Regions from separate parts of the Bacillus paramobilis genome, predicted to be linked through region 1. Evidence: predicted binding sites of a transcription regulator. Region 1 holds the regulator's gene; the other holds the start of a gene.
The links. The regulator CtsR, encoded in region 1, represses protease genes until heat stress. The targets are predictions, from matches to a motif close to ATGGTCAATAAAGGTCAAACA.

Region 1 (15,838 bases):
TATTGATACGCAGCCACTTGAGCAATTACACCTTGATGGTTCCCCTCAACTAATTGATCTAACTTCTTCTTTGGTGCATGTTGTAAAATAACCTTATTTTCTTTCGCTAGTGCTAGTACAATTTGTACTTGTCCTTTGGCAGCACCTTCTGCAATCCAAATTTTATTAATATCTCTTCCTGATCGTAACGCTTCAATTACAGGGTTACGTCCGATAATATATTCACTACTCATGATGATGTGCCCCCTTCCTTTTCTTCTAAAATAGCAATTGCCTTATATACAATTTCGTCTAATCTTTCGCGATTATTTAATAAATGATGATAGCCAATTAGCGCTTCAAAGGCTGTACTATATCGATATGTTTGTACATCTGTATTTTTCGGAACAGTACCTGAATTTGCATTACGCCCTCTTCTTAGTACCGCTTCTTCTTCCTCAGTTAAAAATGCTGTCTCTAATAAATGATAAACAACTTTCGCCTGTGCTTTTGCCGAAACAAAGTTTGTCCCTAATCGATGTAATTGGTTAGGACGAACTTTCCCTTTTTGGAGTAGGTGATAGCGGATATATTGTTCATATACCGCATCACCCATATATGCTAACGCTAAGCTGTTCAATTGCTTTGCATCAATCATTCTTATCCTCTTTTCCATCTTGTACCTTGAGCGGTATCTTCTAAAATAATATTACGATCTTTTAAATCATCACGAATTTGATCTGATAATGCAAAATCTCGATTTTTACGAGCTTCAATCCGCTTTTGAATAAGTGCCTCAATTTCTTCATCAAGCAACTCTTCTTGCGCTAATTCTAGCCCTAAAATATCAAATAATGTTTCAAGTTGTTTTACGTATGCTTCAATTACAACTGTAGACGTATGTTCTTCCAGTAAATATTGATTTGCATGATTTGCTACATTATATAATTCAGTGATTGCATTAGCAGTGTTGAAGTCATCATTCATCGCTTCTTCAAATGCAGTCTGGAATTTTTCCAGTTCAGCTAACCATTTCTCATTATGATCTGTTAACTCAGTACTACTTTCCATACGGTGTTTTAAGTTACCGTAAGCCGTTTTAATTCTTTCCAGTCCGTTATTTGTGCTTTGTAATAACTCTTCACTGAAATTAATTGGGTGACGGTAATGTACCGATAACATAAAGAATCTAATTAGCTGCGGATCATATTGCTTAATGATATCGTGAACTAAAATGAAGTTCCCCAGTGACTTAGACATCTTCTCATTATTAATATTAATATATCCATTGTGCATCCAATACCGTGCAAATGTTTTTCCTGTTAATGCTTCAGACTGTGCAATTTCATTCTCATGATGAGGAAATGCCAAGTCTTGACCACCAGCATGAATATCGATTGTATCTCCTAAGTATTTACGCGCCATTGCCGAGCATTCAATATGCCAGCCCGGACGACCGTTCCCCCAAGGGCTTTCCCAGAAGATTTCTCCTTCTTTCGCAGCTTTCCATAAAGCAAAATCAAGAGGGTCTTGTTTCTTTTCTCCTACTTCAATGCGTGCACCGTGACGTAAGTCTGCGATTGGTTGATGTGATAATTTACCGTACCCTTCGAATTCCTTCGTTCTAAAGTACACATCACCTTCTGATTCATATGCATATCCTTTATTCACAAGTTCTTGAATAAATTCAATAATAATGTCCATATTTTCCGTTACACGCGGATGAACTGTTGCATGTTTGCAACCTAGTGCCGTTACATCTTCAAAATACGCTTCAACGAAACGGTCCGCAATTGTCGGCACATCTTCCCCTAATTCATTTGCTGCTTTAATTAGTTTATCATCTACGTCAGTAAAGTTAGATACATACTGCACATCATAACCTTTATATTCTAAATAACGGCGTACCGTATCAAATACCATAGGTGGTCTTGCGTTCCCAATGTGAATATAGTTATAAACTGTAGGTCCGCACACATACATCTTTACCTTATTTTCTTCTAATGGAGTAAACTCTTCCTTTTGACGCGTTAACGTATTATAAATGTGAATAGTCATTTTTACCCTTCCTTTCTACCTTTACTTCAAGTTGTTTTTTCAATTTATCAAGTTCTACTTCCATGACCTTTAACTTATCAAAAATTGGGTCTGGAAGGTCAGAATGATTTAATTCTTGACCGATCTTTACTCCATTTTGAATAACGACTCGGCCAGGTATACCTACAACTGTAGAATGTGCAGGGACTTCTTTTAATACAACAGACCCTGCTCCAATTTTAGAGTTCTCTCCAACTGTAATAGAACCTAGTACTTTAGCACCTGTTGCAATTAATACATTATCCTGAATTGTAGGGTGCCTCTTTCCCTTTTCTTTACCCGTACCACCTAATGTAACCCCTTGATAGATTGTTACATTATCGCCAATTTCGCACGTTTCTCCAATTACAACCCCCATTCCATGGTCTATGAAAAAACGACGACCAATTGTTGCTCCTGGATGAATCTCGATGCCAGTAAAGAAACGACTAACTTGTGAGATCCAACGTGCAATAAAGAAGAAATTCTTTTTATAAAAAGAATGTGCAATTCGATGGGCCCAAACTGCATGTAATCCAGAGTAAGTCAAAATGACTTCGAAATAACTTCTTGCCGCTGGATCCTGTTCAAAAACGACTTCAATATCTTCCCGAAGCCTCTGAAACATCGACGTTCCCTCCCCTTTATGGGCTGCTTTTTCGAGCGAACTAAATCCCTACTTATCTTCCTAAACCTTTATACACGCAGATAAAACTTATACTCATACCCAGTTTTACGGTATAAAAAAAGACGCCTCTGTCATATTGACAGAGACGCCTTATAAGCGCGGTTCCACTCTGTTTAGGCTAAAAAAAGCCTCAAACTCATCTCTGATAACGGTGTACACCGCTTCTGCTTACTTTACGCCCTAAGACGTTTCGCAAAACAATTTGCTGTTCAGCAGAAGACTCGAAGGGGCATTTCAAAAATCCGCTTATAAACCACTTCCAGCCTAAAGGTGGTTCTCTCTGTAAAAAGCCTGATTTTCTACTTCTCCTTCTCGTCGCTTTTCCTTATTAGGTTTTAAGTATACTTATTATATTTCTAAACCTAGAAAATGTTAACCAATTACTTTTTGAAGACGATTTAAAACTTTTTCTTTTCCAAGAAGTGCAATAGCATTAGGAAGCTCTGGACCATGTGTTTGACCAGTAGTTGCAACACGGATTGGCATAAATAAGTTTTTACCTTTATGACCTGTTTCCTTTTGAACTGCTTTAATAGCCGCCTTAATTGCTGCTGGTTCCATCTCTTCTAGTGCTTCTACTTGACCAGCAAATGCACGAAGTACTTCTGGTACTTGTTCACCTTTTAATACTTCTTGTCCTTCTTCTTCATGATCAACATGATCTTTGAAGAACATTTCAGAAAGCTCTACAATTTCAGCTCCAAAACTCATTTGTTCATGATATAACGCAATTACATCACGAATCCAAGCTTGTTCTTGTTCACTTAAAGTTTCACCTATACGTCCAGCTTTCACTAGATGCGGTAAGCTTAATTCTACCACCGTATCTAAGTCTTGCTTTTTCATATATTGGTTGTTCATCCATTTTAATTTTTGAGAATCAAATAATGCAGGCGATTTTGATAAACGAGCTGCATCGAACATTTTGATAAACTCTTCTTGAGAGAAGATTTCTTCTTCTCCTACTGGCGACCAACCTAGTAGTGCAATAAAGTTAAAGATTGCTTCTGGAAGATATCCAAGCTCTTTATATTGCTCAATAAATTGAATAATAGATTCATCACGCTTACTTAATTTTTTACGGCTTTCATTTACAATTAAAGTCATATGACCAAATTGCGGGATATCCCAACCGAAAGCTTCATAAATCATCATTTGTTTTGGCGTATTTGAAATATGATCATCACCACGAAGTACGTGTGTAATTTCCATTAAATGATCATCTACTGCTACCGCAAAATTATAAGTTGGAATTCCATCTTTTTTCACGATAACGAAATCACCGAAATCATTTGAATGGAATGCAACTTCATCTTTTACGATATCTTTAAATGTGTAATCACGGTCAGCTGGCACACGGAAACGAATACTTGGAATACGTCCCTCAGCTTCAAATTCTTTCACTTGTGCTTCAGTTAAATCACGGTGGTTACCTGCGTAACGAGGTGTTTCACCACGAGAGATTTGCCCTTCACGTTCTGCTTCTAGCTCTTCTTCTGTCATATAACATTTGTAAGCTAAACCACGCTCTAGTAAATCTTCATATAATTTTTTATAAATATCTAAACGCTCTGTTTGACGATATGGTCCAAATTCACCACCAACATCAACACCTTCATCCCAGTCCATACCGAGCCATTTCAAGTATTTTAATTGGCTTTCTTCTCCACCAGCAACATTACGTTTTACATCAGTATCTTCAATACGAATAATAAACTTACCATCTTGATGACGAGCAAATAAATAATTAAATAATGCCGTACGCGCATTTCCGATATGTAAGTGTCCTGTTGGACTTGGCGCATAGCGCACTCTCACTTGCTTTTCCATAATTGGTACACCTTCCATTCTTAATGTCAACACATTCTATAATTGTACACCAAACAAATGTGATTATCCATCTTACGAATTAAAAACCATATTATTTTTTCTGTAATAAAACAACTGCTTGAGAAGCAATTCCTTCTTCTCTACCTGTAAATCCTAATTTTTCTGTTGTTGTTGCCTTTACATTGATATTATCAATAGACGTTTCTAATAGTTCACTAATGCGTTGACGCATACTTTCAATATGTGGTGCCATCTTTGGCTTTTGAGCAATAATTGTACAATCTAGATTCCCTAACTCGTAACCTTGTTCACGTACAAATTCCCAAACCTTTTGCAGCAATACAGCTGAATCAGCATCTTTAAAGGCAGGATCTGTATCAGGGAAATGCTTTCCAATATCCCCAGCTGCAATTGCACCTAAACATGCGTCTGCAATCGTATGTAACAATACGTCTGCGTCTGAATGACCAATTAATCCTTTCTCATGAGGAATTGTAATTCCACCAATAATTAACGGTCTGCCTTCCGCAAATTCATGCACATCAAAACCTTGTCCAATTCGAAACATTTTTTACATCCTCCTCAAGCTAAACTACATAGCTTTATGATTCTATATTATATCGCTATCCTTATAAAGAAAAGCCCGGCTGTTGCCGAGCTTTTCTTCGCTATAATCATCACTGTCATTTCTTTTGAACATGAAGGAAACTTTCAGCAATTAATAAATCCTCTGGAGTCGTCACTTTAATATTATAGTAACTCCCCTCTACTACACCTACTTGCTTCCCGATACGTTCTACGAGACTTGCATCATCTGTACCAAGGAAACAACTCTGTTTCGCACTTCTATGAGCTTCTAACAAAAGAGAAACAGCGAACCCTTGTGGTGTTTGTACAGCTTTAAGCTGAGATCTTTCTACCGTTTCAACAACGATATCCTGCTCTACTTTCTTAACTGTATCTTTCACTGGTACCGCACAAATGGATGCTCCATATCTTTCCGCTGCAGTTAATACATCTTGAATCACTTTATTCGTTACAAATGGACGCGCACCGTCATGTACAAGAACATACTCAACATCACTAGTATGCTGAATGGCGTTATATACACTATCTTGTCTTTCGGCTCCACCCTGAATAAATTGTACTGGCTTTTCAATTGGATACTTCTGCATTAATTCTTCAAAATAAGGACGTTCCTCTTCGTTAATTGCCATAATAATACTTTTGCACGCTTTATCTGTTTCAAAAGCACGTAACGTATGCACAATAATCGGTACTTCATTAATAAGTAAGAACAACTTATTTTTATCGGCACCCATCCGCTTACCTTGACCAGCTGCTGGAATAATTAATGTATACATATTAATAATCCTCTACTTATAATGCTTTTTCTAATAATTTACGTTTGGCGAAAATCATACGACCAGCCGATGTTTGTAACACACTAGTAACAAGCACATCGAGTTGTGAACCTACATATTCTCTACCATCTTCTACTACAATCATCGTGCCATCATCTAAGTATGCAACACCTTGATTTTGTTCTTTTCCATCTTTGACAACATAAACACTTAGTTCTTCACCTGGGAGTACAACAGGTTTAATTGCATTAGCTAAATCGTTAATATTTAACACCGTTACCCCTTGTAATTCAGAAACTTTGTTTAAGTTGAAATCATTCGTTACTACCGTTCCACCAGTGATTTTCGCCAACTTTACAAGTTTGCTATCCACTTCTTGAATATCATCGAAATCGCCTTCATAAATTTCTACCGGAATCGGCATCTCTTTTTGAATACGATTTAAAATATCTAATCCCCTGCGACCACGATTACGTTTTAAAGCATCAGAAGAATCGGCAATGTGCTGAAGTTCTTCTAACACGAATTGTGGAATCACAATTGTTCCTTCTAAAAACTTCGTTTGGCAAATATCAGCAATACGTCCGTCGATAATTACACTCGTATCGAGAATTTTCCAATGAGTTGTAGATTCTTCTACCTCTGTTTCAGTTTCTTCATTATCACTATTATTATTTTTCTTCTTTCCACGTTGTGGTAGTGTAAATAATCCTAGCAATTCATTCCTCTTTTTAAACCCTACTTGGAATCCTAAGTATCCAAGTAAAAGAGTAAAGAATACTTGCAACACTGTACTAATAACTGGAATTGTAAATTCACGAATTGGTATTAAAATTAAATACGCAACAATAAGCCCAGAGATTAAACCTAATGTACCAAATAAAACATCCGCTACAGGCGCCTTTACAAGAGCCTCTTCAATATGCTTGATAAGTTGAACGATATAATCTACAAGCCAAAATGTTGTTAAAAATAAAATAATTGCACCAATAATTGCACGAGCATACGATCCTTCCAATAAAGGAACGGCACCGATGTCTAATACATTAATAACTTTTGGGATTAAGTAAATCCCTAACGCTCCCCCAATTACTAGAAAGAAGAGCTGTACAATCCGTTTTAACATCCAACCACCTCCTACTCATTATTAACCATTGTTTCGCTAATCAAAACGCCGAATGCAAAAGCGGACGTGTTTTTTTATAAATAGTTTTATTTACCAATATATCATATCATATACCAAAAGTGTTCTAGTGTCGTTATATTATGGAATCAATGTAATATTCTTAATTGTGTCTACTCATATAGAGATGCTCTTGGATTCTTTTTAGGCCTTCTCGTATTTTCTTCGCCCTGACTTCTCCAATTCCTTCCACATCATCCAATTCATTAATAGTCGCTCGACAAACACCTTGCAAAGTCTTAAACCGATTAATTAAATTTTCAATGATAAGTGGCGGAACGCGCGAAATTTTGCTTGTGATTCGGTATCCTCTCGGCGTCACACTTTCTTCTAAACTCGTTTGCCCTGGGTAGCCAAGCAATTTAACTAAATCGCTATCCTCTAGAAGTTGTGTGTTCGCAAGCTCTTGTAACTTTTTCAAAATTTGATGATGGTCTTGTGTTTTTTCTTGGTAATAATCTTTAATTAATAACGCTGCCTCTGCCTCTAAATCAGCTAGTAGTTCTGTAAGTTGTAAACGAATTAACCTACCTTCTGTTCCTAACTCATGAATATAGCTCAATATTTCATTTTTAATACGCAGTACCATTTCAACACTATGTAACACATGAACCACCTCGGACATTGTAACGACTTCTTCAAATTCTAGAATGCCCAAATTCGTAATACCATCATTCCATACGGCCTTATATTTTTCTAACGTTTGAATAGCTTGATTTGCCTTTGTTAAAATAACACCTATATCCTTTAGTGTATAACGTAAATTCCCTTGATATAGTGTAATTACGTTACGTCTTTGTGAAATAGCCACAACGAGACTACCTGTCTGCTTTGCTACACGCTCTGCCGTCCGATGGCGCATACCTGTTTCAATAGAATCAATAGATGCCTCTGGAACTAACTGTGCATTTGCAATTAAAATTTTACTTCCAGTTTCATTTAAAATAAGTGCCCCATCCATTTTGGCTAATTCGTATAAACTAGCAGGAGAGAATGCACAATTAATGTGAAATCCTCCATCAACAATACTTTTAATTTGTTCATTATATCCAAGAACAATTAGTCCCCCTGTTTGTGCGCGAAGCACATTATCTATCCCTTCGCGCAGTGGTGTTCCTGGGGCCACGAGCTGTAAAATATTAATCATACTTTTGACACGTTGCTTGTTTTCTTCCATAGCCTAGCCTCCTAATGTCAAACGAAGCGCTTCCCCTAAATTAGATACACCTACTACCTCAATCCCATCCGGGATTGTCCATCCCCCCAAATTTTTTCTAGGAATAATAGCACGTTGAAATCCTAATTTAGCTGCTTCTTGTACACGTTGTTCAATTCTTGATACTCTTCTTATTTCTCCAGTTAATCCTACTTCTCCTATTACTGCATCAGTTGGTGTCGTAGGTTTATCTCTAAAACTTGAAGCAATACTTAAAGCCACAGCTAAATCAATTGCTGGTTCATCTAATTTCAAACCACCCGCTACTTTTAAATATGCGTCTTGGTTTTGCAATAATAAACCTGTTCTTTTTTCTAGCACTGCCATAATAAGCGATACACGGTTATGATCAATTCCCGTCGCCATTCTTCGAGGGTTTCCAAAACTAGTAGGGGAGATTAATGCTTGTATTTCTACTAAAACCGGTCTTGTTCCTTCCATTGAGGCAACTACTGTTGATCCTGCGACTCCAACGGGTCTTTCCTCAAGAAAAATTTCAGAAGGGTTTAAGACTTCCGCAAGACCAAGCTCTTTCATTTCAAAAATACCCATTTCATTCGTGGAACCAAAACGATTCTTCACAGCTCGCAAGATACGATATGTATGATGACGATCTCCTTCAAAGTAAAGAACTGCATCGACCATATGTTCTAACATACGAGGTCCTGCAATTGCCCCCTCTTTTGTTACATGTCCGACGATAAAAATAGGAATTCCTTTCGTTTTTGCAAGTTTCATTAATTCCGCTGTACATTCACGTACTTGTGCCACACTTCCCGGCGCTGACGTTACCTCAGGTAAATGTATCGTTTGAATGGAATCAATAACAACAAAAGCTGGATTCATCTCTTCAATGTGTGCAGCAATTCGCTGCAAATCTGTCTCTGCTACAACAAATAGATTACTACCCTTTACATGCAAACGATCTGCACGAAGTTTAATCTGTTTTGCCGATTCTTCACCTGATATATATAGTACATCATATGAAGAATCTGCTAATTGTGATGAAATCTGTAATAGCAATGTTGATTTTCCAATACCAGGGTCTCCACCAATAAGTACTAAAGATCCATCTACAATCCCACCACCAAGTACACGGTTAAACTCTTGGAATTTCGTTTCAATACGTGCCTCAGATTTTGTTTCTACTTCTGTTAGGCGTCTTGGTTTTGTTACTTCTGATTGAATTGCATTGGCATAATTAAGGCGTCTTGATGATACAACCGGTTCCATCTCTTCAACAAGTGTATTCCATTGACCACAACCAGGGCATTTCCCCATATATTTTGGTGACTGATAACCACACTCTTGACATGTGAATTTTGTTTTCTTTTTAGCCATATCGTTTTATATTTCACTTCACTTTCATCTATAAACAGTTTATCCTTCTCGTACAAGAAAGAGGGCTATCTCGTAGCCCTCTTAGTTTGTCTATACTTATTTTACCTTTTCAGCACTATGAATGACAAATGTTTCCCCTTCAACATCAAAGATAACTTTTTGTCCTTTCTCAATAGCACCTTTTAAAAGTTCTTCCGACAGTCTATCTTCTACATGTTTCTGAATTGCTCTACGAAGCGGACGAGCACCGTATTCTCGGTCAAATCCTTTATCAGCAATGGCTGAAATTGCTCCTTCTGTTAAATGCAATTCAATTTCTTGCTCTTTTAAGCGATTCACTAACTGATTTACCATAAGTGTTACAATCTCTTGAATATGTTTTTTCTCAAGCATATGGAACACGATAATTTCATCAATACGGTTTAAGAATTCTGGACGAAATGCCTTTTTCAGTTCATCCATTACCTTACCTTTCATATCTGAATAATCGCGGCTCTCATCTTGTACGTTAAATCCAAGATGTTTATTACGTTTTAACGCGTCTGCACCAACGTTAGATGTCATAATAACAATTGTATTACGGAAATCAACTGTACGCCCTTTAGAATCCGTTAAACGACCATCTTCTAATACTTGTAGTAAAATGTTAAACACATCAGGGTGAGCTTTCTCTACTTCATCTAATAGGACAACTGAATATGGCTTACGGCGAACCTTTTCTGTTAATTGTCCACCTTCTTCATATCCAACATATCCTGGAGGAGATCCAACCAAACGAGAAGTAGAATGCTTCTCCATATACTCAGACATATCGATGCGAATCATTGCATCCTCATCACCGAACATAGATTCCGCTAATGCTCTTGCTAGCTCCGTTTTACCTACACCTGTTGGTCCTAAGAAAATAAATGAACCAATCGGACGTTTCGGATCTTTCAATCCCGCTCTAGCACGACGAACAGCTTTCGCCACAGCCACTACTGCTTCATCTTGACCAATAACACGATCGTGAAGGATCGATTCTAAGTTTAACAATTTATCAGTCTCTGTTTGTGCAAGTTTAGAAACCGGTATACGAGTCCACGTAGAAACGACATTTGCAATATCTTCTACTGTCACTTCTGAGTTTTCTTTTCCTTGTTGCTCTTTCCATTGACGCTTCGTATCTTCTAACTTCTCACGTAAGCGTTGTTCCATATCACGTAAGGAAGCAGCTTTTTCAAATTCTTGACTTTGCACAGCTGCATCTTTTTCTTTTCTAATTTCCTCAAGCTTCACTTCAAGCTCTTTTAGATTTGGTGGTGTTGTATAAGAACGTAAGCGAACCTTGGAAGCAGCTTCATCAATTAAGTCAATTGCCTTATCTGGTAAGAAACGATCTGTAATATAACGGTCTGAAAGCTTTACAGCTGCATCAATTGCATCATCTGTAATAGATACACGGTGATGTGCCTCGTAACGATCACGTAAACCTTTCAAGATTTGAGTTGATTCGTCTAAACTTGGCTCATCAACGTGAATTGGTTGGAATCGTCTCTCTAAAGCCGCATCTTTTTCAATATATTTACGATATTCATCTAAAGTTGTTGCCCCAATACATTGTAATTCTCCGCGTGCTAAAGATGGTTTTAAAATGTTCGATGCATCAATAGCACCTTCTGCTCCACCTGCACCAATTAATGTATGAAGTTCATCAATAAATAGAATAATGTTGCCAGCTTGACGGATTTCATCCATAACTTTCTTTAAACGATCTTCAAATTCACCACGATATTTCGTTCCAGCTACAACTGTACCCATATCTAGTGTCATAACACGCTTATCTCTTAATGTTTCAGGAACTTCATTATTTACAATTTGTTGTGCTAATCCTTCTGCAATTGCCGTTTTACCCACACCAGGCTCTCCAATTAATACAGGATTGTTTTTTGTTCTACGGCTTAAAACTTCAATTACACGTTGAATTTCTTTACCACGCCCGATAACAGGATCTAGACGATTCTCACGTGCAACAACTGTTAAATCACGCGCTAAGCTATCCAGTGTCGGTGTATTTGCATTTGTTGAAGAACCACCTTGGTGACCTGAACTTGCTTCATTACTTCCAAGAAGTTGCAATACTTGTTGTCTTGCCTTATTTAGGCTAACACCCAAGTTATTTAAAACACGTGCTGCTACACCTTCACCTTCACGGATTAAACCAAGTAAGATATGTTCTGTTCCAACGTAAGAATGACCTAATTTACGAGCTTCATCCATTGACAACTCAATAACCTTTTTGGCACGCGGTGTATAATGTACAGTTTGAGAAGCTTCTGTTCCGCGTCCAATTAATGCTTCTACCTCTTTTTGAACTTTCTCGGGACTTAATCCAAGAGCAATTAACGCTTTTGCTGCAATTCCTTCACCTTCACGTACAAGCCCAAGTAAAATATGTTCTGTTCCAATATTATTATGCCCAATACGAATTGCTTCCTCTTGAGATAAAGCTAATACTTTCTGTGCTCTTTCTGTAAATCTTCCAAACATCATAGAAATCGCCTCCTACTTGCGCTTAGTTTTTTTCAATACGTAATCGCTCACGGATTAAGGTTGCTCTTCGATAATCTCTTTCTTCTGGTCCTAAAGGTCCACCTGCATATTGTTGTAAAATACCTGGTTGTGTAAGAACCATTAGCTCAGTCAAAATATTTCTCGATACACCTTTTATATATCCTAAATCAATACCAAGTCGTACATCTGATAAGCAAGTGGCCGCTTCCGCAGATTGAATTAACCGACTGTTTGCTAGTATGCCATAAGAGCGATAAACTTTATCTTCAAGCTCAATACTTGAATTTTGTACAATTAATTCTCTAGCCATTTTTTCTTGCTGTATGATTTGTTGAATGACACTCTTTAAATCTGCAATAATGTCTTCTTCAGATTTTCCTAGCGTCATTTGATTTGACACTTGAAATATATTACCTAACGCTTCGCTACCTTCACCGTATATTCCTCTTACTACTAACCCTAATTTTTGAATTACTTGTATAATACGGCTAATTCTTTTCGTTAAAACGAGTCCCGGTAAGTGAATCATTACAGAAGCCCTCAATCCTGTACCAACGTTAGTAGGACAGCTCGTTATATATCCAAGTGATTCATCAAAAGCATATTCAACCTCTTCCTCTATCCAATTATCTATTTGATTGGCACTTTGAAGGGCCTCTGATAACTGCAACCCTGAAAATAAGCACTGAATCCTAATATGGTCTTCTTCATTAAGCATAACACTAATATGTTCGCTTCCTGACAATAGACATGCTCCATATTCTGTTCCTGCAAGGTTAGGACTAATTAAATGCTTTTCAACTAATACTCTCCTTTGAAGAGGCGTTAATTCATTCATTTTTAATAGTTCAAACTCTCCAAAAGGTTCTACCGTTTTATTTATAAATTCCTTTTTAAATAATTCATGAATCTGTTTAGCTTCTTCTTCGTTTTGCATAGTAGAGAATTGATATTTTTTAAAATTACGAGCCAAACGTATTCGACTACTTAAAACAATATCAGAATCAGGGCCATCCCCCTTCATCCATGGACTAATCGCTTCATTCATAATTTTGTCCAGTGACATAGAACTATTCCCCCTCTCTATGCTCACTAAGCTGATTTTCAAGACCTCGAATTTTATCCCTTACTTCAGCAGCTTTCTCAAACTCCTCTTTCTGTACGTATTGTCTCAGAATGAGTTTTAGTTCATCTAATTCTTTCTTTAAGTGAATATTTCCTTCTATACGTTCCGGAATTTTTCCACAATGATCTGTATGTCCGCCGTGAAGACGTTTTAATAATGGCTTTAAATGTTCCTTAAATGTATCGTAACAAGAAGCACATCCAAAACGTCCCACCTTTGTAAATTGCTCATATGTCATCTTACAATCTGGACACCTTAATATACTTGTATTCGAAAGCCCATTTTGTCCTTCTTCAAACGTTGTTGATCCACCATGTAATAACCCAGCAAATAAATCATGGAATGAAAAGTTAGACTGCGGCGATTGAAAGAAAGACGTATAGCCACTTTGTTCTGCACATTGCTCACAAAGATGTACTTCCGTCTTCTGTTCGTTGATTACTTTTGTATAATGTAAAGTTGCTGGTCTTATATTACAGTTTTGACAAGTCATCACTATCCCACCTTTACAACAGGAACGATCTATCTCATAATATTTTTCATACATTACTAGATTGTTCACTTTCCCTTATTCGTTTAAATAAAAGTGCGTGTTCTTTTTTCAAAACTCCTACAATATTTAACTGCCTTATATCTTAGTTATTATTCTTTTACAAAAGCTGTATTTATTTATATTTCAGTGTTCTTAACATTGCGCATAATATTCGAGCCCTAAGTTCATCTCGAGAAGGAACATCCATTGATAATACAGAACGATCTAGTACACTTAACATAAGTTTAGCTTCACGATTTGTTATGATTCCCTCTTCTATTAAACGTATAATCATACTCTCTGCATTCCCTTGCGCAACGCTATGATCAATAATATGAAGCATTTGATCGATAATGTCTATATCGTCATGCAGTTTGACTTTTATAATGCGAATGTAACCTCCTCCACCACGTTTACTTTCTACTACAAATCCTCTTTCTATCGTAAAACGGGTATTGATTACATAATTGATTTGAGATGGTACGCACTCGAATCGATCCGCAATCTCATTTCTTTTGATTTCAATCACATTATTATTACTTAAGTCAATAACTTGCTTTAGATATTGCTCAATGATATCAGATATATTTCTCATTTATCCGCCACCTTTATTGACTTTGACTATCTTTGACTTTAATTATATACGTATTAATAAAATTTGCAACTCTTTTGCTTATTCACTATCCTAGCCACATTCCCTTGTATTTAATCAAAATAATAATTATTTAAACACATTTTTTAATTACTATGGATTATAAAAGAAAACACGAAAAAACACGAGTCAAATGACTCGTGTTTAATTGCTTGGCGACGTCCTACTCTCACAGGGACAAGGTCCCAACTACCATCGGCGCTAGAGAGCTTAACTTCCGTGTTCGGTATGGGAACGGGTGTGACCTCTCTGCCATCATCACCAAACTATGAAGGCATATTCCTTCAAAACTAGATAACATTTGCTACATATTATATGGTTAAGTCCTCGATCTATTAGTATTCGTCAGCTCCACATGTCACCATGCTTCCACCTCGAACCTATCAACCTGATCATCTTTCAGGGATCTTACTAGCTTACGCTATGGGAAATCTCATCTTGAGGGGGGCTTCATGCTTAGATGCTTTCAGCACTTATCCCTTCCGCACATAGCTACCCAGCTATGCCCTTGGCAGAACAACTGGTACACCAGCGGTGCGTCCATCCCGGTCCTCTCGTACTAAGGACAGCTCCTCTCAAATTTCCTACGCCCACGACGGATAGGGACCGAACTGTCTCACGACGTTCTGAACCCAGCTCGCGTACCGCTTTAATGGGCGAACAGCCCAACCCTTGGGACCGACTACAGCCCCAGGATGCGATGAGCCGACATCGAGGTGCCAAACCTCCCCGTCGATGTGGACTCTTGGGGGAGATAAGCCTGTTATCCCCGGGGTAGCTTTTATCCGTTGAGCGATGGCCCTTCCATGCGGAACCACCGGATCACTAAGCCCGACTTTCGTCCCTGCTCGACTTGTAGGTCTCGCAGTCAAGCTCCCTTATGCCTTTGCACTCTACGAATGATTTCCAACCATTCTGAGGGAACCTTTGGGCGCCTCCGTTACACTTTAGGAGGCGACCGCCCCAGTCAAACTGCCCACCTGACACTGTCTCCCGGGTCGATAAGACCCGTAGGTTAGAATTTCAATACAGTCAGGGCGGTATCCCACCAGCGCCTCCACCGAAGCTAGCGCTCCGGTTTCAATGGCTCCCGCCTATCCTGTACAAACTGTACCAAAATTCAATATCAGGCTACAGTAAAGCTCCACGGGGTCTTTCCGTCCTGTCGCGGGTAACCTGCATCTTCACAGGTACTATAATTTCACCGAGTCTCTGGTTGAGACAGTGCCCAAATCGTTACACCTTTCGTGCGGGTCGGAACTTACCCGACAAGGAATTTCGCTACCTTAGGACCGTTA
Region 2 (15,838 bases), 480 kb from region 1:
CTGGAGGATATATGGGGAAAAATCAAGGAATATATAAGGAGAACGGACAAGTTATCTCTTTTAATCAATTAGCGGACTTCTTTTATAAAAAAGGGATGAGGGCTTACAAAGGGCAAAAATTGCAAGATGCAATTAAATATTTTCGAAGAGCGGCACAAAGTGAGAAGGAGCCGTTTATTTTATGTCAATTAGCAACAGTATTATCTGAGGCTGGTGAATATCAAGAGTCGAATCAAATCTTCTTTAAGCTTGTTAGATCTAATCCAGAACTTGAACAGTGCTATTATTTTATTGCAAATAATTATGCATATATGGGGCTATTTCAGCAGGCGAAAAAGTATGCGGATCGCTATTTAGAAGTTGCAGAAGAGAAGGAATTTGTAGAAGATACATTAGAATTACTTGAAATTATGGAAGAAGAAGCGATGGGTGCGGAAGAGATTGAGGATGAAGATGATCTAATTGTTATGCAGGAAGAAGCGAATCGTTATATTCGTAACGGACAATTGGAAGAAGCAATTGCTACATTAGAAATTGTTACAAAAGATTATCCGGAATTTTGGTCGGGTCATAATAATTTAGCCATTGCACATTTTCAATCTGGTAATGTAGATAAGGCACTGAAATTAACGGAAATGATTTTAGAGAAAAATCCTGGCAACATACATGCACTTTGTAATACGCTTATTTTTCTATATTCAATTGGAGAGCATAAACAAGTAGAAGCGTTAGCGGAGCAGTTAGTTTCAGTGTATCCAATTTCGTTCGAGCATCGTTTGAAACTTGGAACGACACTTGCCACAATTGGTCATTTTGAGCCTGCATATAAATGGTTCAAAGTATTAAAGCGTCAAGGGTACGAGGGAGACGTTAGTTTTTATTATTGGTTTGCATATTCTGCTTATATGGTGAAAGATCAGCAAGTTGCTGAAAAAATGTGGCAACATGTTGTAGAATTGCACCCTGATAAAAAGGGGAAAGAGCCGTGGAATGCGCTGAATTTAGCAGATGAAGGACAAAACGTATTATTTGAAGAATTACGAAAATCATTTCAGCAAAGTGGGACGCTAGAGGAACAAATGCTAGCTTTATATTTAATGAATGAATTGTCCACGCCAGAGAAGGTGGGATTCTTCTTTGATGTAACGCAGGCGAAGAACGGTGTTCCAATCGTATCGCAACTTGCAAAGTATTTCTTTTTACTTAATAGCCATAAGAGCATTCCGGCTGATTTACAGCAATTTGAACAGTGTGCGCGAATTGCGGATGCTTTATATAATTATACGAAAAAAGATGATGAATTAATCGAAGAGTGCTTACAATTTTGGTTCTGTACGTTCATACGTTTATATACATCTGGGGCAGTTTTCACAAATGTATACGGCTGGTCAGCTGCGGTTGAATATATCGTACGCAGCGAACAAGGAAATAAGATGACACAGTCGGAGCTCGGAGATGTATATAATGTATCTGTAGCGACTGTTCGAAAGTATGTGCAGGCTGTTAAGCGTACGCACACATAGGGTAAGCAAATCATTGGGAAAAAAATGATGCTAACAGTATAATGAGGGTAACTTAATTGTGTAGGAATGAATAGGAGTGAATAGTGTGTCAGAAGAAAAAATTTATGATGTCATTATTATTGGTGCAGGACCAGCTGGTATGACAGCTGCAGTATATACATCTCGTGCGAATTTAAGCACATTAATGCTTGAGCGTGGTATCCCAGGTGGCCAAATGGCAAACACAGAAGATGTAGAAAACTACCCAGGTTATGAGTCTATTTTAGGACCAGACTTATCGAATAAAATGTTCGAGCATGCGAAGAAATTTGGTGCTGAATATGCATACGGTGATGTGAAAGCAGTCATCGATGGTAAAGAATACAAAACAATTATTGCTGGTAAAAAAGAATATAAAGCACGTGCAATTATCGTTGCAAGCGGTGCAGAGTATAAAAAAATTGGTGTGCCAGGCGAAGCTGAACTTGGCGGACGCGGTGTATCATATTGTGCAGTATGTGATGGGGCTTTCTTTAAAGGAAAAGAACTTGTAGTTATTGGTGGCGGAGATTCTGCTGTTGAAGAGGGTGTGTTCTTAACACGCTTCGCATCGAAGGTAACAATTGTTCACCGTCGTGACACGCTTCGTGCACAGAAAATTTTACAAGATCGTGCTTTCCAAAACGAGAAAGTAGATTTCATTTGGAATCATACTATTAAAGAAATTAACGATGCAAATGGTAAAGTAGGAAGCGTAACACTTGTAGACGTAAACAGTGGAGAAGAGAAAGAAGTCAAAACTGATGGCGTATTCATATACATCGGTATGTTACCATTATCAAAACCATTTGTTGAACTAGGTATTACAAATGAAAATGGTTACCTTGAAACAAACGAGCGTATGGAAACGAAAGTTCCAGGTATTTTCGCAGCTGGAGATGTTCGTGAAAAAATGCTACGTCAAATTGTAACTGCAACTGGTGATGGTAGTATCGCAGCACAAAGTGCACAACATTACGTAGAAGAATTATTAGAAGAACTAAAAACTGTATCAGAAAAGTAAGGGATAACATACCTTTTGAGAAGAAAGCTACCGATAGGAGCTTTCTTCTTTTTTGTGAAAATGTCAAAGTTTTGTCAAAAAATATTAGGATTATAAGCTTTCTTATTGATATACTGGACTTTACGGAAAAATCACTATAAGAAATGAGGAATTTATTCAGTATGGAATGGCGTAATATATATCGTGGATTTTGTATGGGCGTTAGTGATTTAATTCCTGGTGTGAGCGGCGGTACAATCGCTGTTGTGTTAGGAATTTACGAACAATTACTTGCGGCAATTAGTGGATTCTTTAGTCGTGAATGGAAAAAACATTTAGGATTTTTAATTCCCCTTGCAGCTGGTGTGGCAGCAGCGTTTTTAACATTAAGCCACGTTATTAAATATTTACTTGCAAATCATTATGAACCGACTCAATTTTTCTTCCTCGGTTTAATTATTAGTATATTACCGATGTTAATGAGAGAAGCTGATGCAAAGTCTTCGTTTAAAGGTAAGCACATTGTTTTACTAATCGTTGCAGCAATTCTTGTTGCGATTACAGCTTTCTTTAAGCCAGATAAGGCAGCAGATCCAATTACAACGTTAACAATTTTAAATGCAATTGGTTTATTTTTCGCAGGATGGATGGCTAGTATGGCCATGTTGCTTCCTGGAATTAGCGGATCATTTATTTTATTAATTATTGGTGTGTATCCGACGGCAATTAATGCTTTAACTACACTGAACTTACCTTTAATCGTAGTTATCGGTGCTGGTGTTATGGTAGGATTCGTTGTAAGTAGTAAAGGAATTAGTTTCTTGTTAGATCGTTATAAAAGTATGACATTTGCGGCAATTATTGGACTTGTTATCGGCTCAATTGTAATTGTATTCCCTGGTATTCCAACTGGAGGATTTTCAATTATAAGTTCAATTATTACCTTTATTTTAGGATTTGCGATTGTTACTTATTTCGGTAAGAAATAAGGACTTTAATCCCCTTGGCGATAAAAATCGTTAAGGGGATTTTTCATGCTATTCATTGAAAGTCTAGGCATTTACATTGCTTGTTCTAGAAAGCTTTTTTAAAATTGTTGAGTATCAGTACTTAGCGAAAGGGGACTGGCTCCTTCGTTGTAGCAAACTGTTTTTGATAGTATAATGAAATGAGTATGCAGTGAGAAATTTACTGCAAGTAGCTGAGGTGAAGAAACATGCAAAGAGTGACAAACTGTGTGTTAATTAGAGATAATGAAGTGCTCTTACTCCAAAAACCTCGCCGAAATTGGTGGGTTGCACCAGGCGGGAAAATGGAGCGTGGTGAGACTGTAAGAGATTCCGTTGTTCGCGAGTATCGTGAAGAAACAGGTATTTATTTAAAGAACCCAGCGTTAAAAGGGGTCTTCACCTTTGTCATCCAAGAAGGTGATAAAGTTGTTTCTGAATGGATGATGTTCTCCTTTTTAGCGACAGATTTTGCAGGAGAAAACAAACTAGAGAGCGAAGAAGGCATCATTGGTTGGCATACATTTGACAAAATTGATGATTTAGCAATGGCGCCAGGAGATTATCACATTATTGATTATTTAATTAAAGGAAATGGCATAATCTACGGTACATTTGTATATACCCCAGATTTTGAGTTGCTTTCATATCGATTAGATCCGAGTTAAACCGTCAAGGAGAGGATACGATGACAGAGAATAATGATATAAAAATGGTAATTATTACAGGAATGTCTGGAGCTGGAAAGACAGTAGCTTTACAAAGTTTTGAAGATTTAGGATATTTCTGTGTTGATAATTTACCACCGATGTTATTGCCAAAGTTTATTGAGCTTATGGCGGATTCAAAAGGAAAAATGAATAAAGTAGCACTTGGCGTTGATTTACGTGGCCGAGAGTTTTTCGAACATTTATGGGGAGCACTTGATGATTTATCAGAACGCACATGGATTATTCCTCATATTTTATTCTTAGATGCGAAAGATGGCACGCTTGTAACGCGTTATAAAGAAACGAGACGTTCGCATCCACTTGCACCAACTGGTTTGCCGTTAAAGGGAATCGAAATGGAGCGCAGCTTATTAACTGATATGAAGGCACGAGCGAATATTGTGCTTGATACATCGGATTTAAAACCGAAAGAATTACGTGAAAAAATTGTTCATCTGTTTTCAACTGAAACTGAGCAAGCATTTCGTGTAAATGTTATGTCATTTGGATTTAAGTACGGTATTCCAATTGATGCAGATTTAGTATTTGATGTTCGTTTTTTACCAAATCCATATTACATTCCACATATGAAGCCATTAACAGGACTAGATGAGGAAGTTTCATCGTATGTGCTGAAATTTAATGAGACACATAAGTTTTTAGAGAAATTGACGGATCTTATTACTTTCATGCTGCCTCATTATAAAAGAGAAGGCAAGAGTCAACTTGTAATCGCAATTGGATGTACAGGTGGACAGCATCGTTCTGTTACGCTTACAGAATACCTTGGGAAACATTTGAAACCAGAGTATAGCGTTCATGTATCTCATCGTGATGTGGAGAAGAGAAAGGGCCATTAAGGGATGAAAAAGGAGAGAAAACCTAAAATTGTTATCATGGGAGGCGGTACTGGACTCTCTGTTTTATTACGAGGATTAAAACAATATCCAGTTGATATTACAGCAGTTGTTACAATCGCGGATGATGGTGGCAGTTCAGGTAGATTACGTGATGAGCTAGAAATTCCACCCCCAGGTGACATTCGTAACGTACTTGTTGCGTTATCAGATGTAGAGCCGCTGGTGGAAGCTTTATTCCAGCATCGTTTCACAACGGGAGACGGTCTGAAAGGTCATGCGTTAGGAAATTTATTATTGGCGGGTATGACCTCGATTACAGGAGACTTTTTCCATGCGATTACGGAAACGAGTAAAGTATTAAACGTCAGAGGACGTGTGTTACCGGCAGCGAATCAAAGTGCGGTACTTCATGCGGAACTAGAAGATGGAGAAATTGTAACAGGTGAATCAAAGATTCCTTATTACGGAAAGAAGATTAACCGCGTCTTTTTAACTCCAGAAGATGTAGAGCCGTTACATGAAACGTTGGCTGAGATTAAACGAGCTGATTTACTTGTTTTTGGTCCAGGAAGTTTGTATACGAGTATATTACCGAATTTAGTTGTTAACAAAATTGGGGACGCTGTTCTTGCTGCAAAAGCAAAGAAGGTATATGTGTGTAATGTTATGACGCAAGCTGGTGAAACGATGGGATATACTGCGTTTGACCATGTGCAGGCGTTACATGATCATTTAGGTAAACCATTTATCGATACTGCAATTGTAAATAACCGTGATATTCCTTGTGAATTACGTCAGTTATATGAGGAAGAAATGTCGGCACCAGTTGTAGTAGATGAAGAGCGTTTTGCAGAGAGCAATATTGATGTCATTCAAGATCAATTAGCGAAGTATGATGATCGTGTTGTAAGGCACGATACATTAAAACTAGCTTCTATTTTATATTCACTGTTGTAGATGTGCGTTGCCTCGTTTGAGGTAACGCTCATCCTTTCATATAGGACAAGATTTTTGTTCCAAAGTAATCGTATAAGGAGGTGTTGACTGTGTCATTTGCATCAGAAACAAAGAAAGAGTTGACGAATCTTGAGATGAAGGAATGCTGTGAGAAAGCAGAATTATCAGCGTTACTTCGAATGAACGGATCGCTTTCTTTTTCAAATCGTCGTCTATCTATCGATATTCAAACGGAGAATGCGGCAATTGCAAGAAGGATTTATACGCTTTTGAAAAAAGGATATGACGTGACGGTAGAATTACTTGTTCGTAAAAAAATGCGATTGAAGAAAAATAATGTATATATTGTGCGGCTTGTTGAGAAGTCTCGTGAAATATTAGCTGATCTTCATATTGTTCGAGACGACTTTTCATTTATCCGAAATATATCACAAGAATTGATTGAGAAGAAATGTTGTAAACGATCGTATTTACGCGGTGCATTTTTAGCAGGTGGTTCAGTAAATAACCCAGAAACATCATCTTATCATTTAGAGGTCTTTTCGTTATATAAGGAACATAATGATGCTATATGTGAACTGATGAACGGATTTGATTTAAATAGTAAGACGTTGGAAAGAAGAAAAGGGTACATTACGTATTTGAAAGAAGCAGAAAAGATTACGGAGTTTTTAAATATTATAGGTGCTCATAATGCACTTTTAAGATTTGAAGACATTCGAATCGTTCGCGATATGCGTAATTCAGTAAATCGTTTAGTGAACTGTGAAACAGCCAATTTAAATAAAACAATTGGTGCAGCGCTAAGGCAGATTGAAAATATCCGTTATATTGATGAGACAGTTGGTCTTGATATATTGCCAGATAAACTGCGAGAAATTGCACAATTACGAAGAGATTATCAAGATGTAACATTGAAAGAGTTAGGCGAGATGGTATCCGGGGGGAAAATTAGTAAATCGGGTATTAATCATCGTTTGCGTAAAATCGATGAGATTGCAGAGAAATTACGTGCGGGGGAAACGGTAGCAAAAAAATAAGAGGTTAAAGGGGAAATGGAGCTGTGGTTCAAAAAAGAGTTAAGGTTTCATTAAAAAACGGTTTACAAGCACGTCCGGCTGCGTTGTTTGTACAAGAGGCCAATCGCTTTCATGCGGATATCTTTATCGAGAAAGATGGAAAGACAGTGAATGCAAAGAGCATAATGGGGATTATGAGCTTAGCAATTGGAACTGGTAGCATGATAACAATTACAACAGAAGGTTCAGATGCAGAAGAGGCTTTAGAAGCATTAGCTGCATATATGCAATAAAAAGTTATCGCGCATGTGCGATAGCTTTTTTGTTTTGTTGTTTGTTATTGGGAGGCTGGGGTATGCGAGTGCGGAGGCCACACTATAAAAAAAGCGCCCTGTTATAGGGCGCTTCCGCTTTAAATCTATCTAGCTCCAGCGGCTAGAATGGTCGGTGGCTTCGCTTCTTCCGACGAGGTAAAAAGCACCTCTTTGTCAGAAGCTCCATCCTCCTCCCATTCTAAACGAGCCGCTTCCGCTTTAAATCTATTAACGATTTGTAAAGATCTTATCGATTAAACCGTATTCTAAAGCTTTTTCTGCTGTCATGAAGTTGTCGCGGTCTGTGTCGCGTTGTAGTACTTCAAGTGGTTGACCTGTGCGGTCAGCAAGAATTTGGTTTAGTTTTTCACGTAAGAATAGGATACGTTTTGCAGCGATTTCGATTTCAGTCGCTTGACCTTGTGCTCCGCCAAGTGGTTGGTGAATCATTACTTCACTGTTTGGAAGTGCATAACGTTTTCCTTTTTCACCTGCTGCAAGTAAGAATGCACCCATAGATGCAGCCATACCGATACAGATTGTTGATACTTGTGGTTTAATAAACTGCATTGTATCGTAAATTGCCATACCTGCTGTGATAGAACCACCAGGGCTGTTGATGTAGATGTGAATATCTTTTTCTGGATCTTGAGATTCCAAGAATAAAAGCTGGGAAACGATTGAGTTAGCTACGTTGTCATCAATTGCACTACCAAGCATAATGATGCGGTCTTTTAATAGTCGAGAGTAAATATCGTAAGCGCGTTCTCCACGATTTGTTTGTTCAATTACTGTAGGAATTAAATTCATCTGTTATTTCCTCCTTCTAAAGCTTTCTTAGTCTTATAATACAATTATGGTCAATAAAGGTCAAACGAAACCACTTTAAATCAAAAAAATATGTAGTTGTACCATGAAATATTCGCTATGTTTTTGAAATTCCCTGCTTATGTATCTTCAACATCATAACCGAATTACATAAATTTAAACGTTATAAAAACTGTAGAAAAAAAGAAAAGAACGCCTTTTTACTACAGCGTTCTTTCGATATTTATTCTTTTAAAAGATAGGTTACTTTATTTAAAATCTTTTCGATGTTTTTCGCGTTTTTACTATACATTTCGCTTGCTGATTTCGACTTTGTTTCTAGGGAAAATAGTTCAAGATCAGCATGACATTTTTTTAAAGATGCTAATAATAAAGGCTTGTTTTGAGGAGAAGGCATTTGTAGTTTGTCATTATAAATGTCGATAGTAAGTTGCCCATATGAATCCACTTGACCGAGAAAGACATTTTCAATAACAACACCGAGCTTTTCTAGTTCAGAATGTAACCAAGCACGGTTATGTCCGCTTGAGGATAAAGGTTCATCTAAGACATTTCCATCCATAATAACAGTTTGTGGTTCTTTTTCATTTGGTACTTTTAAGCCGATGTCTTTTGCTGTAAGTGGCTGAGAATCTTTCTTTAATAGTACATTTAATTCTCCGCTTGGTTCTAAGACAGCAAATTCGACTTCAGCTACGCTGAAAGCATTTTTTCCGCGAAGAAGTTCCAGTAATTCGTCACTTGTATATTTTTCTTTCTTTAAGTTGTCTTCAAGTATCTTTCCATCTTTTATTAGTACGGTAGATTTTCCTTCAAAAAAATCTCGAGCTGTTTTGTTCTTTAAAGAGAGGATTCCTGTTAAAAAAGGTACCACAGCGAAAATGAGTATCGCAAAGACGCCGTGGAAAAATTTTGAATCGAGCCCTGTAGATACTTGGGCAGCAATGTCACCGATTGTCATTCCGGCTATGTATTCAAAAAAGGAGAGCTGAGAGATTTGTCTTTTCCCTAACCATTTTGTAATAGCGAATAAAATAATTAATATGAATACAGAGCGAAGAATGACAAGTGTCCATTCCGGCAGGTGAGACATAGTCATTTCCTCCAGTCTACTTAAAACCCTTTATATTGAGGTTCTTCACGTTCTAATACTGAAACTCTATTCTGTAAATCAGTGATGATGTTGTCCATTTCTAACATGCATTCATGAAATACACGTTTTGATTCCGCGTCTTGTGAATTTAGTGAAAGAGAGCTTAAACTTGCTTGAGCACCTCTTACACTAGCGAGGCAGGTTTTAACGCTAGCGATAACTGTCATACGAACACCTTATCCTTTCGGTTTGAATAGCAATGCACCAATGAAGCCGAAAATAATAGCTGCTGATACACCGGCGCTCGTTACTTTAAACATACCGGTGATGACGCCGACGATGCCATGTTTTGCAGCTTCTTCCATTGCGCCGTGAACGAGGGCATTACCGAAACTTGTAATAGGTACAGTTGCCCCGGCTCCAGCAAAATCAATTAATGGTTCATACAGGTTGAATCCGTCCAGTATAGCGCCGACAACAACAAGTGTTGCCATTGTATGAGCGGGTGTTAATTTGCCGACATCAAACATAAGTTGTCCGATTACACATATGAGTCCACCAATGACGAAAGCCCAGAAAAAAATCATTGCGTTGCACCTCCAAATTCAATCGAAACGGCATGAGCGATACACGGAATCGTTTCTTCTTGTTGGAATGTAAGTGGAGATAGTAAAGCGCCTGTCGCAACGACAAGTATTTTTTTGAACTCTCCTCTTTTCATTCGGTTTAATAAATGACCGTACACAACTGTTGCGGAACATCCTGGTCCACTTGCCCCAGCTATGACTGGTTGTCCGTCTCTGTAAATAATGATCCCGCAATCTTGGAATTGTTCGCTCGTTACTTTTGTTCCGTGTTTATGTAGTAGGTCGTAGGCAATTTCGCGACCGACATGTCCAAGGTCACCTGTTACGATTAAGTCGTAATAAGAGGCGTCAATTTGTCGTTCGCGTAAATGAGCTTCAATCGTATCGACAGCCGCTGGGGCCATCGCACCACCCATATTAAAAGGATCTGTTAATCCCATATCAATCACTCGTCCGATTGTTGCAGATGTTACTCTAGGACCATGTCCAGTGTCGCTTAAAATAGCTGCGCCAGCTCCGGTTACTGTCCATTGTGCGGTAGGAGGTTTTTGGCCGCCATATTCAGTTGGATACCGGAATTGTTTTTCTACAGCGGCATTATGGCTGGATGCCCCGGTTAATAAATATTTTGCGCCTTTTGCATTTACAATGCTTGCCCCGAGTGCTAAGCCTTCCATTGAAGTAGAACATGCTCCGAATAATCCGAGGTATGGTGTTCCGAGTGTACGGCAGGCAAAGCTTGTTGGAGTGATTTGATTAATTAAATCTCCTGCAAGTACAAATTGAATATCGTCTTTACGAAGCTTGGCTTTTTCAGTAGCACGGCTACAAGCTTCTTCGAATAAAATTTTATGGGCTTTTTCATAGGAATCCTGTCCGAGCCATAAATCTTCATGAAGGATATCGAAGTCTTCTGGAATGTTCCCTTTTGCTTCAAACGGTCCACCAACGACTCCTGTTGAAATAATAACGGGCTTATTTTCAAATACCCACGTTCGGTGTCCTTGTAACATTTATAGCCCTCCCCATTGAACGAGAATCGTTTTAATAAGTGCGATGACGAAAGCTGAAAATACACCAAATAAAATAACAGAACCGGCTAATTTAAACATATTTCCTCCAACGCCGAGTACGAACCCTTCAGTTCGGTGTTCGATACATGCGGCAATAACAGAGTTCCCGAATCCAGTAACGGGTACAGCTGTGCCTGCTCCAGCAAACTGCCCAAAGCGGTCATATATACCGAATCCAGTTAGCAACATGGAGATGAAAATAAGAGTTGCGACTGTTGGATTTCCTGCGGAACGCTCAGTGAAATCAAAATATGTGATGTAAAAAGTAGAAATGAGTTGTCCGATGAAGCAAATAAAACCACCGACGAAAAAGGCTTTTATACAATTTTTCAAGACAGGACGCTTCGGTTCTCGTTCTTGCTCGAATTTTTTATACTCCTGTTGTACAGGGGTTAAGTTCTTATCTTTACTAGACATTGCGATCCTTCCTTTTCTTTTAAAAAGCGTTAAGTGTTAGACTCCATTTTTTTTCCGATGAGTTTTAATTGCTTATTAATCTCATCTTTAGATACTTTTTTTTCCTTAATCTTTCTTTCAAGCTTTTCGAGTAACATAAAGATTTTTTTATCTGTACTTACACGAACATCGAAAGTAGGATGTTCATCACTTAGCTGCTTTTGAAGCTTCTTACGTAAAGGTTTTAATCCAAACCTTTCGTGGTGCTCCGGTGTAACTGCTATGTAGAGATCTAAATTTGAATTCACTGCTGTGCTTTTTATAATTTCATCCATAGCGAGAGCCCTTTTCTTGGCTCCTTGTGATATAGATTGATTAAAGGATTCCGTACTCGTCTTTGTTAATTTGGGACCTTTCTCTTTCTCCGTTCGTTTTGCTTCTTCTTTCACTTTTTTATCTAAGGGACTATTATCACATCCGGTAAAAGAGCTACATAGAAGGGCAAATAACGCGGTTATGAGGCCGAGTTTTCGCATGATTATCATTCCATTTCTATTGCAATATGTAATGTGATAGAAAAAGGATGACTGCATATCATCCTTTTTCTATTTCACAGCATGACGAATACGTTATTGCTGTGAGTATTGTGGTTCTTCTTGTTGGACTTCTTCAACGCGTGGATTTAAAGAATCGATAATCGTTTGCGTTTGCTCTGCAGCTGTTTGGAAAAGTTGCTTTGCTTGTTGGTTATCCGTATCAAGAGCGAATCCCTCTAAGCTCGCTTGTGCACTTTTTAATCCAGAAACAGTTTGCTTTAGTTTTGTAATTACAGTCATTGAATGAAGCCCCCTTTGGAATATCAATTCAAAGGTTATAATTTGTGAGTTGGGGTAAATTTATGATTGGAAAATTTAGGGGAGAGTGCCTGGTTAATATACTACTAACTAAGGTGTATAAAGGATTACGGGGATATTTTTATTGATTTAGATGGATTTTATTGCTATTATTATGGAAAGAAAATGAAGTGTTTTCTATAATCATGCGCCCATAGCTCAGTCGGATAGAGCGGTGGTTTCCGGTACCACGTCTGCCGGGGGTTCGAATCCCTCTGGGCGCGTCAAAAAGTCCTAACTTACGTATTGTAGGTTAGGACTTTTTTATTTCCCTCTTGTTATATCTAGTAATAAGATTTACTATTAGTACTTGATAATAACTTTTTCGGTTTATTATTTTCTTTCAATATTATTCAAATTTCAGTTGTAAGTTGTAAATCTCATTAATACATATAAATTAATAATATTTTGGAATGGGTGTCTGTCATAGGATTCTCCTTTTACCAAACTTATTGTACAATAGAAACAAGGGGGAGATTAGTTTGAAGGCAAGTCTTTTACAAGAACAAAGCTTACGTTTGGCAATGACACAAGAGTTAAGGCAAGCGATTACAATGCTCCAGTATAATGTACAAGAATTATCGGAGTTTTTGTATGAGCAATCGTTAGAGAATCCCCTTATTGAGTTAGGTGGTTTTGAGAGGGAGAAGAAAAAGAGCTCTAACAACAGTAAAAGTACCAGCAAACAAATCGAGAATCAGATGGAAATCTACAGTGTGGATTCTACAACGATTCAGCAACATTTATTAAATCAAATACAGTATTATAAAATAGATGAAGAAGAGCGAAAGGTAGCTTCTTTCATTATTATGAACATGGATGGAAATGGATATTTACAAGAAACGAACGAAGAGTTAGCAGATCTCCTTTCCGCACCGCTTCATGTAGTCGACCGCTCTGTAGAGCTTGTCCAATCACTCGAGCCAGCAGGGGTAGGGGCGCGTAATATTCAGGAATGTCTAACCTTACAATTGAAGCGCTTACAAAGACGGAATGGATTAGCGGAAGAGGTTATAGAGGATCACTTCGCTTATTTCGTGAAGAAAGATTGGCGAAAGCTCGTTCAAGTGTTGAAGTGTAGTAATGAAGAATTGCAATCGGCGGTGAACTGTATTACGTCATTACAGCCGAAACCAGGTCTTGCGTTTTCTTCTGATAAACCACTTTATATCGTGCCTGATATGGCGGTGAAAAAAGATGGTGATCGTCTCGTTTTACAAATGAACGAGAGAAATATGCCGAGAATTGAAATTCATTCTGAGTATAGTGCGCTTCTGAATAATAGTGAAAGTGAAGTAGCATCTTACGTATCAGAAAAGTATCAGCATGTGCAGTGGATTATGCGCAGCTTAAAACAGAGAAAACAAACGCTTCTGCAAGTGATGACCATTATTATGGAAAAACAACATGATTTCTTCTGGGAAGGTCCAGAACATTTAAAGCCACTTGCTTTAAAAGAGGTAGCGGAAGAGTTAAGTGTGCATGAATCTACAATTAGTCGTGCAACGCGAAATAAATATGTGCAAACACCACACGGTTTATTTGAGATGAAATCGTTCTTTAGTAATGCTGTTTCGACTACTGAAGATGAAGCAGTTTCTACAAAGCGTGTGAAACGATTTATCCAAACGCTTGTTGAGGCAGAGAATAAGAAAAAGCCACTTTCAGATCAAAAGATTTCAAAATTATTAGAAGAAGAGCATGAAATCGTTATTTCTCGAAGAACAGTGGCAAAGTATAGAGAACAAATGCACATTCCAGCGTCGTCATTGCGAAAAACGATCGGATAGGTGAAGAAAATGAAAGTTGTACTGTATACAAAAAAAGATTGTGGTCTTTGCGTGCAGGCGAAACAAGTTTTACAGGAAGTACAATGTGAATATTCTTTTCATATTGAGGAAATAGATATATATGAAGATAATGACCTTTTAGAAAAGTATCACCTAATGATTCCGGTTGTAGAAATAGGCGGAAAACAGGTGGAATATGGTAACATTCACAAAGGTGTCATAATAAACTATATAAAGAATGCAGTTAAGAGTTGAATAAGTTTCTATCTCCTGTTACAATAATACACGTAGCAGGGATTATTTTTTTAACCTATGTGGGACGCAAAATGTCACTACGGGACGAAAAGTGACCACAAGGAAAAATGAACCAATGTAGTGAGGAGAAAAGATATGCGCTCATGGATTCAGAACACAAAAAAATTATTACCTGATCTGCTACCTGTTATGCAAACGAGAATGCAAATTCTTCAATACATTAGGCTCATGCAGCCGATTGGAAGAAGAAATTTGTCAGCAAGTCTCGGTATGACAGAACGAGTATTGCGAAGTGAAGTTCAAGTTTTGAAAGAACAAAACTTAGTTCACGTCGCTTCTTCTGGAATGACTTTGACAGAAGAAGGAACAGCTTTAGTTCTTGCTTTGGAAGACTTTATGAAAGAAATTTCCGGGTTAAAGGTTTTAGAAAAGCAACTTAAGGAAACATTAGACTTGGATGAAGTTTTCGTTGTCCCTGGTGATAGTGATGAATCGCCTTGGGTCAAACTGGAGATGGGCCGTGCTTGTGTGACTTGTATAAAAGACCGTCTGACAGCGAATAATATCGTTGCTGTGGCTGGAGGAACTACGCTAGCTGCTGCTGCGGACATGATGCAGCTTGATTGCAAAGATTTACATATGCTATTTGTCCCAGCACGTGGTGGAATTGGAGAAGGTGTCGAATTAGAAGCCAATACCATTTGTGCCAAGATGGCGCAAAATACGATGAGTAATTATCGCTTATTGTATGTTCCAGACCATGTTAGTAGCGAAGCATATGCGTCTATTGTGACAGAGCCTTCCGTGAAAGAAGTTCTTGAGTTGATTCGATCTTCCAATATCGTCATTCATGGAATAGGTGATGCGTTAACAATGGCACGTCGCAGAAATACTTCAGAAGCAGATTGGTTAAAGATTCAAGCAAGCGAAGCAGTAGGCGAAGCTTTCGGTTACTACTTTAATGAACAAGGAAATGTTGTTCATAAAGTAAGAACAGTTGGTATGCAACTTGAGGATTTACAACATGTATCTCACGTTGTTGCAGTCGCTGGAGGTTCTTCAAAGGCAAAGGCAATACAAGCTGTAATTAAACAAGGGCACACTTCAATTCTAATTACAGATGAAGGTGCAGCAAAACAGTTAACAAAGGGTATTACCCTTTAATATAATCCCCCAAGGAGGAAATTCAAATGACTAAAATTGGTATTAATGGATTTGGACGTATCGGACGTAACGTATTCCGCGCAGCTCTTAACAACTCTGAGGTAGAAGTAGTAGCAATCAACGACTTAACAGATGCTAAAACATTAGCTCACCTTTTAAAATATGACACAGTTCACGGAACTTTAAATGCAGAAGTATCTGCTAACGAAAACAGCATCGTTGTTAACGGTAAAGAAATTAAAGTTATCGCTGAGCGTGACCCAGCTCAATTACCATGGAGCGACTACGGAGTAGAAGTAGTAGTAGAATCTACTGGCCGTTTCACTAAAAAATCAGACGCTGAAAAAC

Region 2: the regulator CtsR is predicted to act here: its motif matches at 8,268-8,288, upstream of clpP (ATP-dependent Clp endopeptidase proteolytic subunit ClpP).

What each region holds. Positions count from the first base shown of each region.
Region 1 is NZ_CP151108.1:5,180,651-5,196,488, forward strand. Features, by position in the region: gene rlmB (23S rRNA (guanosine(2251)-2'-O)-methyltransferase RlmB) at 1-233, opposite strand, end outside; gene AABL52_RS26515 (Mini-ribonuclease 3) at 230-637, opposite strand; gene cysS (cysteine--tRNA ligase) at 640-2,037, opposite strand; gene cysE (serine O-acetyltransferase) at 2,018-2,683, opposite strand; T-box leader at 2,822-3,068, opposite strand; gene gltX (glutamate--tRNA ligase) at 3,116-4,573, opposite strand; gene ispF (2-C-methyl-D-erythritol 2,4-cyclodiphosphate synthase) at 4,665-5,141, opposite strand; gene ispD (2-C-methyl-D-erythritol 4-phosphate cytidylyltransferase) at 5,257-5,937, opposite strand; gene AABL52_RS26545 (PIN/TRAM domain-containing protein) at 5,954-7,063, opposite strand; gene disA (DNA integrity scanning diadenylate cyclase DisA) at 7,224-8,297, opposite strand; gene radA (DNA repair protein RadA) at 8,301-9,677, opposite strand; gene clpC (ATP-dependent protease ATP-binding subunit ClpC) at 9,774-12,209, opposite strand; gene AABL52_RS26565 (protein arginine kinase) at 12,232-13,296, opposite strand; gene AABL52_RS26570 (UvrB/UvrC motif-containing protein) at 13,301-13,849, opposite strand; gene ctsR (transcriptional regulator CtsR) at 14,022-14,483, opposite strand; rRNA gene rrf (5S ribosomal RNA) at 14,691-14,806, opposite strand; rRNA gene AABL52_RS26585 (23S ribosomal RNA) at 14,856-15,838, opposite strand, start outside.
Region 2 is NZ_CP151108.1:378,333-394,170, forward strand. Features, by position in the region: gene AABL52_RS01785 (tetratricopeptide repeat protein) at 12-1,523, shown strand; gene trxB (thioredoxin-disulfide reductase) at 1,609-2,565, shown strand; gene AABL52_RS01795 (DUF368 domain-containing protein) at 2,727-3,533, shown strand; gene AABL52_RS01800 (NUDIX hydrolase) at 3,761-4,219, shown strand; gene rapZ (RNase adapter RapZ) at 4,240-5,121, shown strand; gene AABL52_RS01810 (gluconeogenesis factor YvcK family protein) at 5,125-6,078, shown strand; gene whiA (DNA-binding protein WhiA) at 6,168-7,118, shown strand; gene AABL52_RS01820 (HPr family phosphocarrier protein) at 7,142-7,390, shown strand; gene clpP (ATP-dependent Clp endopeptidase proteolytic subunit ClpP) at 7,640-8,221, opposite strand; gene AABL52_RS01830 (DUF421 domain-containing protein) at 8,463-9,332, opposite strand; gene AABL52_RS01835 (DUF1657 domain-containing protein) at 9,353-9,559, opposite strand; gene spoVAE (stage V sporulation protein AE) at 9,569-9,919, opposite strand; gene spoVAD (stage V sporulation protein AD) at 9,916-10,932, opposite strand; gene spoVAC (stage V sporulation protein AC) at 10,933-11,409, opposite strand; gene AABL52_RS01855 (YhcN/YlaJ family sporulation lipoprotein) at 11,439-11,924, opposite strand; gene AABL52_RS01860 (DUF1657 domain-containing protein) at 12,018-12,224, opposite strand; tRNA gene AABL52_RS01865 (tRNA-Arg) at 12,430-12,505, shown strand; gene rpoN (RNA polymerase factor sigma-54) at 12,764-14,071, shown strand; gene AABL52_RS01875 (glutaredoxin family protein) at 14,081-14,326, shown strand; gene cggR (gapA transcriptional regulator CggR) at 14,462-15,490, shown strand; gene gap (type I glyceraldehyde-3-phosphate dehydrogenase) at 15,517-15,838, shown strand, end outside.